One region of the Bradyrhizobium cosmicum genome, then DNA from elsewhere that is predicted to be linked to it. Evidence: riboswitches for the same ligand, from Rfam matches in the RefSeq annotation. Region 1 holds a riboswitch; the other holds the start of a gene.
What was found. A riboswitch is a leader RNA that binds a small molecule or an ion and turns the genes downstream of it on or off. The one in region 1 is predicted to bind glycine.

Region 1 (3,406 bases):
CAGCTGCGCATGGCGCATCGCCCGGCGCATGATCCGGCGCAGCACATAGCCGCGGCCCTCGTTCGAGGGCAGCACGCCGTCGGAGACCAGGAAGGCCGAGGAGCGCAAATGGTCGGCGATGACGCGGAACGAGGCCATGGTCTGCTCATTCGGCCCGCTGCCGAGCGCGGACGACGTCGCGTCGATCAAATGACGGAACAAGTCGGTCTCGAACACGCTGTCGACGCCCTGCATGATGCTGGCCATGCGCTCGAGGCCCATGCCGGTGTCGATCGAGGGACGCGGCAGATCCACGCGCTCCTCCTTCGTCACCTGCTCATACTGCATGAACACGAGATTCCAGAACTCGAGGAAGCGGTCGCCGTCCTCTTCCGGCGAGCCCGGCGGTCCGCCCCAGATGTGATCGCCGCGGTCGATGAAGATCTCCGAGCACGGGCCGCACGGACCGGTGTCGCCCATCGCCCAGAAATTGTCCGAGGTCGGAATGCGGATGATGCGGTCGTCGGAGAAGCCCGCGATCTTCTTCCACAGATCAGCCGCCTCGTCGTCGGTGTGGTAGACGGTGACGAGCAGCTTGTCCTTCTTCAGTCCGTATTCCCTGGTGATCAGCGTCCAGGCGAGCTCGATCGCGCGTTCCTTGAAATAGTCGCCGAACGAGAAGTTGCCGAGCATCTCGAAGAAGGTGAGATGGCGCGCGGTATAGCCGACATTGTCGAGGTCGTTGTGCTTGCCGCCGGCGCGCACGCATTTCTGCGACGTGGTGGCGCGCTGATAGGGCCGCTTCTCGACGCCGGTGAAGACGTTCTTGAACTGCACCATGCCGGCATTGGTGAACATCAGTGTCGGATCGTTGCGCGGCACCAATGGCGAGGACGACACGATCTCGTGGCCGTTCTCGGCAAAGAAGTTCAGAAAGGTCGACCTGATCTCGTTGACGCCGCTCATGTTCATCCAATCGGGTGTGCTTGGACCCGCTGACTTGCCTTCCAAACCGCGAGTTTGGACTGATATCTGCGGGCCAGAGCGCTTTTAGACAAGGCCAGCTTCGCTGTCCAGAAACTGTGCAGACAGATCAGTGGGTTGCCGCCTCAGCGCAATCCCGTTGCAATCCCTTTGGAAAGGCGCAAAGCCTGCGTTGACAGGCTTGGCCGCCCTGTGGTCTGTACCCATCTGTATCGTACGGCCACGTCGGGAGAGACCGGCATTGGTGCCGGCGCCGAAGGAGCAACCGCCCCGGAAACTCTCAGGCAAAAGGACCGCGTGGCTTTGACGACATCTGGAAAGAGGCACTGGCGGGTTTAAGGCCCGGACAGCGTCCGCCGACGGGATAATACTCTCAGGCACAGCGACAGATGGGGCTTCGACTGGTGTCCACCGGGGAATCGTCCTCGGGGAACCGCCGAGGGCCCCGTAATGCTTGCGCGCGACGACCAAGACTCCCTGAAAAGAACGCCCCTTCACGGGCTGCATCTATCCCTCGGCGGCAAGATGGTGCCGTTCGCGGGCTATGACATGCCGGTGCAGTACCCCGCGGGCGTGCTCAAAGAGCACCTGCAGACCCGCTCTTCCGCCGGCCTGTTCGACGTCTCCCACATGGGCCAGATCGCGCTCCGGCCGAAATCGGGCAAGGTCGAGGACGCCGCCCGCGCGCTGGAGCGGCTGGTGCCGCAGGATATCGTCGCGATTGCACCGGGCCGGCAGCGCTACGCCCAGTTCACCAATGAGGGCGGCGGCATCCTCGACGATCTCATGGTCGCCAATTTCGGTGACCACCTGTTCCTGGTCGTCAACGCCGCCTGCAAGGACGCCGACGAAGCGCATCTGCGCGCGAATCTCTCCGGCGACTGCATCATCGATTCGCTTGAAGACCGCGCGCTGGTCGCGTTGCAGGGCCCGAAGGCGGAATCGGTGCTGGCGAAATTATGTGCAGAGGCGCCATCCATGAAGTTCATGGACGCCGGCCCGCACAAGGTCGCCGGCCTCGACTGTTTCGTCTCGCGCTCCGGCTACACCGGCGAGGACGGATTCGAGATTTCGGTCCCCGCCGCCGATGCCGAGCGGCTTGCAAAGACCCTGCTGGAAAACCCCGACGTGATGCCGATCGGCTTGGGTGCCCGCGACAGCCTGCGGCTGGAAGCCGGGCTCTGCCTCTACGGCCACGACATCGACACGGACACCACCCCGGTCGAGGCCGCGCTGGAATGGTCGGTGCAGAAGAGCCGACGCCGCGGCGGCGCGCGCGCCGGCGGATTTCCGGGTGCGGAAAAGATCCTCGCTCATTTCGACAACGGCGCATCCCGCCGCCGTGTCGGCCTGCTGGCCCAGGGCCGCGCGCCGGTGCGCGAAGGCGCGCTGCTGTTCGCGACCAGCGCAGGCGGCGAGCCGATTGGAAAAGTGACATCGGGCGGCTTCGGCCCGAGCCTGAATGCGCCGGTCGCGATGGGCTACGTGCCCACTGCATCGAGCGCGCTCGGCACGCAAATCTTCGCCGAGGTGCGCGGCCAGCGCCTGGCCCTCACAGTCGCCGCGATGCCCTTCGTGAAAAACACCTACAAACGCTGAGGATCCGAGAATGACCACGACGCTGTACACCTCCGACCATGAATGGCTCGCCATCGACGGCGATGTCGCCACCGTCGGCATCACCGACTACGCGCAGTCGCAGCTCGGCGACGTCGTGTTCGTCGAACTGCCCAAGGTCGGCCGCGCGCTGAAGAAGGCGGAAGCTGCCGCCGTGGTGGAATCGGTCAAGGCCGCCTCCGACGTTTACGCGCCTGTGACCGGCGAAGTGCTCGAGGTGAATGACGCCCTCACCGCCGAGCCGGCCCTGGTCAATTCCGATGCGCAAAGCAAGGCCTGGTTCTTCAAGATCAGGATTGCCGACAAGGGCGAGCTCGGCGGCCTCATGGATGAAGCGGCGTACAAGGCCCATACGGCGTGAGATGGCGATGCGGATGCCCGCGATCGTCATGGCCGGGCTTGTCCCGGCCATCCACGGCCTTCGTGCGGCACCAAGAACGTGGATGCCCGGGACAAGCCCGGGCATGACGAGCTTTTGGCACGGACGTGCCAAGGCAAAATGATCGGCTCATGCGATTGCAGGGCATGACGGCAACGACAGATGACCTAAAGCGAGGACCCATGATGACCGCGCACCGCAAATCCAACGGCGACACCGCCACCTCCTTCGTCCGCCGCCACATCGGCCCTTCCGCGCGCGATGTCACCGCGATGCTGGAAACCGTCGGCGCCAAGACCGTCGACGCGTTGATGTCGGAGACGCTGCCGGCCTCGATCCGGCAGGCCGCCCCGCTCGATCTCGGCAAACCACTCAGCGAGACCGAGGCGATCGCGCACATGGGCGACCTCGCAAGAGAGAACCAGGTCTTCACCTCGCTGATCGGCC
Region 2 (3,406 bases), 160 kb from region 1:
CAGCCGTTCAGGTGTCGCGTTGTCACCGGCGAGAATTGCGGCGGGGTCGCCCGGGGTCAACCGCAGCAGCAGAAACACGAACAGCGCGACGACACCCATCACGGGGACCGCCGCCAGAACGCGGCGAATGAGATAACCTAGCATGCACCTATCTCCGGCTGCGGAACGTGTGGCGCCTTGGGGCGCCCGTGGAATCTGTCGTGTTTATCATGCGCGCCTGTCATTCGGGCTGGGAAAGCCGGCCGGAGATGCCGACTTCGCGGGGCAAATTGTGTGCCAAGGGCAGGGCGGTATCAAGGGCCCGCCCTGCGCCCCATCGGAACCACTCAGGATGCATGACGCAGCTCGGTCTCAACCTTGAGTGAGGGGACGGTCGGCGGAGCGTTGAGCCCGCGCCAGCCGTCGATGGTCCCGGCAATCATCTGCGCGGTCGCGGCCGACAGGGTCCAGCCGAGATGGCCGTGGCCGGTGTTGAAGAACACGCCCGGTATCCGCCCTGCGCGCACCACCGGCATCATGTTCGGCATCATCGGCCGTAGCCCTGCCCACGGAACGACACGCGACGTCTCGACGTCGGGGAAGTTGCTGCGCACCCAGTCGACCAGCGGCTGCACGCGGTCGGCGCGAATGTCGCGGTTGAAGTCGTTGAATTCGGCGGTGCCGGCGACGCGGAAGCGATCGGCACCGAGCCGGCTGGTGACGATCTTGGCGGCTTCGTCGAGCAGGCTGACGGTCGGCGTCGCGTTGCGGCTCGCGGCGGTGTCGAGCTGCACGGTGATCGAGTAGCCCTTCACCGGATAGACGTTGACGCGCTCGTCGAGCAGGGTGGCGAAGTGACGGCTCGCCACACCTGCGCAAACCACGACGCCGTCCACCTTCAGCATGCCGCGCGCGGATGCGGCCGCATCGCTTGCGGACAGATCGGCCCAGCCGATGACAAAGCCGGCGCCGGCGCGAGCGATCGAATCGATGTTGGCCTCGTGAATGAAGGCGGCGCCGCGTCGCTTGCAGGCCTCGGCCAGCCCGCGGGTAAACTTGTGGATATCGCCGGTCGCATCCGACGGGGTGTAGAAGCCGCCGTAATAGTCCTTGCGCAGCGTCGGCTCGATGGCGCGGATTTCCTCCGGTGTCACCGGACGGCGGTCGAGGCCACCTTCCTGCAGCAGCGCGTTGACGCGCAGGCCGGATTCAAAGCCTTTCTTGTCGTGATAGATGTGGAGGATGCCGCGGCGTTCGAGATCGAAGTCGATGCCTTCGCGTGCCGCGATCTCGAACAGATGCTTGCGGGCTTCGATCGCAAGCCGCGTGGTCTCTATTGTGTTGGCGCGGTAGTTGCCGATGTTGGCGACGAACTCGCTCATCCAGGAATATTTGTGCCAGTTCGGCCGCGGGTTCATCAGCAATGGCGCGTCGCGCCGGAACATCCAGCGCAGGCCTTTGAGGATGGTCGCGGTGCTATTCCAGACCTCGGCGTTGCTGGCGGAGAGCTGCCCGCCGTTGGCGAAGGAGGTCTCCATCGCGGCGTAACGGTGCTTGTCGAGCACCGTCACCTTGTAGCCGCGTTCAAGCAGGGCATAGGCGGTCGTTACGCCGGTGATACCGGCGCCGATGATGGCGATATGGGTCATGGCAGGTTCGGGGCTCCCGTGAGTTAGAGTCGGCTAACCGCCGGCCGTAAAGCCGTTGGCGGCGCCCCATCTGTCACGGTTACCTGAGAGCTTGACCCGGCGCAGACCCCGTAAGGTCAGCTCCGGACTATCCCCTTCGGTGGACGTCACGACTTTCAGATCGTGCCGTCTCTCTCCAGATCGTCCTGACGATACAGTCCTTTTGCCTGAGAGTTTCCGGGGCGGTTGCTCCGTCGGCGCCGCAAGGAAGGCTGGAAGCCTTCGTTGCGATCTCTCCCGCATCGTCGCGTGGACCATCGAGCAGTACGATGCGCCTCATTTTTAGACAAGGCCAAATTTCGACCGTGACTGCCAACGGATTGTGCAGTGCAAGATTGATTCAATTTACTCGAGCGTCGCCAGCAAACCCGCCATCAGCCGGCCGCGCTCGACCAGGCTGTCGACCTCGATGAACTCCTCGAGCGTGTGGCCATTGCCGCCGCGCACGCCGAGGCCGTCGAGCGTCGGGATGCCCATCGCACCGGTGAAATTGCCGTCGGAGCCGCCGCCGGAGCTCGCATGCGGCAACTCGGCGCCGAGCGATTTGGCGATGCTGCGTGCCTTTTCATACAGCGCCATCGTGCCTGCATCCGGCTCCCATACGGGCCGGGTGACGCCGCGAGTCACCTTGAAGGAGACGTCGTTGGCCGTGCCCGACAGGGCCAGCATGCGCTCGACGCCGCGGTCGAGATCGGCCTGGCGTTTGGCCATCGACAGCGCTTCGCCGGTGGCGGTCGTGGCAACGCAGTTCACCCATTGTCCGCCATGCACGACGCCAACCGAGAAGGTGCAATCCTCCGTCGTCATCGCGTCGATCGCGAGGATCTGCCGCGCCATCTCGCGGATCGCAGAGCGTCCCGCCGACAGCGTTGCGCCGGCGTGGCTCGGCCGGCCCGTCGCCTCGAGATTGAAGCGCGCGATGGCGTAACGCCCGGTGGTGACGCCGTTGTCGGCGCGGCCCGGCTCGGGCACCAGCACATATTTGTTGCGCGCAGCCTCCGCCTCGATGATGTCGCGCGTCGAGGGCGTGCCGACTTCCTCGTCTGGCGTGAACAGCACGGTGATTGGCAGCGGCGTGGTGAAGGAGGCGCGCGCCAGCTGCCGGATCGCTTCCAGCGAGAGGTAGTTGCCGCCCTTCATGTCGTAGATGCCGGGGCCGTAGCACTTGTTGCCCTCGCGCCGCCATTTCAGCTTCTCGATGGTACCGACCGGGTGGACGGTATCCATGTGACCGGCGATCAGGATGCCGGGCTCGCCTTGCTTCGGATGCGGGAAGCTCGCGCGGATGACACCGCCGAAGCCCTGGCGGCCGGCGATGCGTTCGATCGTCGCACCCATGATTGCCATATCCCGCGCTGCGATATCGAGCATGCGGTTAACGGCACCGGCGTCCCAGGTCGGGCTCTCGCAGTCGACCCAGGTACGCAGGCCTTCGAGCATGGCCTCGGAATCGAAGGGAAGATTGGCTGGATTCATCTTAATGTCTCTCAAGCTTCGAAAGATGGAACGCGCATTGCATTGCGCTGGGCAGGACGAGCGGGGAGTGTTGTAGAGCCAAACCGATCTTTGTGGAGCCCGTGCGCGCGCCGCTTGGGCTTGCAGCTAAACCGGATTGACGCGCTCAACACTGTCTGCAAGTCTCGAAAAGATAAAGGCATTGCATGAGGTTAGTTCGCCTACGGAACGAACCGAATGCTCAACCTATAACCTGCCTTTGAACAGTTTCACGTCAGGAGAGA

Region 2: another riboswitch for glycine. It lies ahead of FNV92_RS13355 (D-amino acid dehydrogenase); the one in region 1 lies ahead of gcvT (glycine cleavage system aminomethyltransferase GcvT).

The regions. Positions count from the first base shown of each region.
Region 1 is NZ_CP041656.2:2,667,591-2,670,996, reverse strand. It holds gene alaS (alanine--tRNA ligase) at 1-945, opposite strand, end outside; glycine riboswitch at 1,180-1,268, shown strand; gene gcvT (glycine cleavage system aminomethyltransferase GcvT) at 1,414-2,562, shown strand; gene gcvH (glycine cleavage system protein GcvH) at 2,573-2,941, shown strand; gene gcvP (aminomethyl-transferring glycine dehydrogenase) at 3,145-3,406, shown strand, end outside.
Region 2 is NZ_CP041656.2:2,826,871-2,830,276, forward strand. It holds gene FNV92_RS13350 (ABC transporter permease) at 1-144, opposite strand, end outside; gene FNV92_RS13355 (D-amino acid dehydrogenase) at 327-1,628, opposite strand; glycine riboswitch at 1,697-1,809, opposite strand; glycine riboswitch at 1,813-1,917, opposite strand; gene FNV92_RS13360 (M20/M25/M40 family metallo-hydrolase) at 2,013-3,143, opposite strand.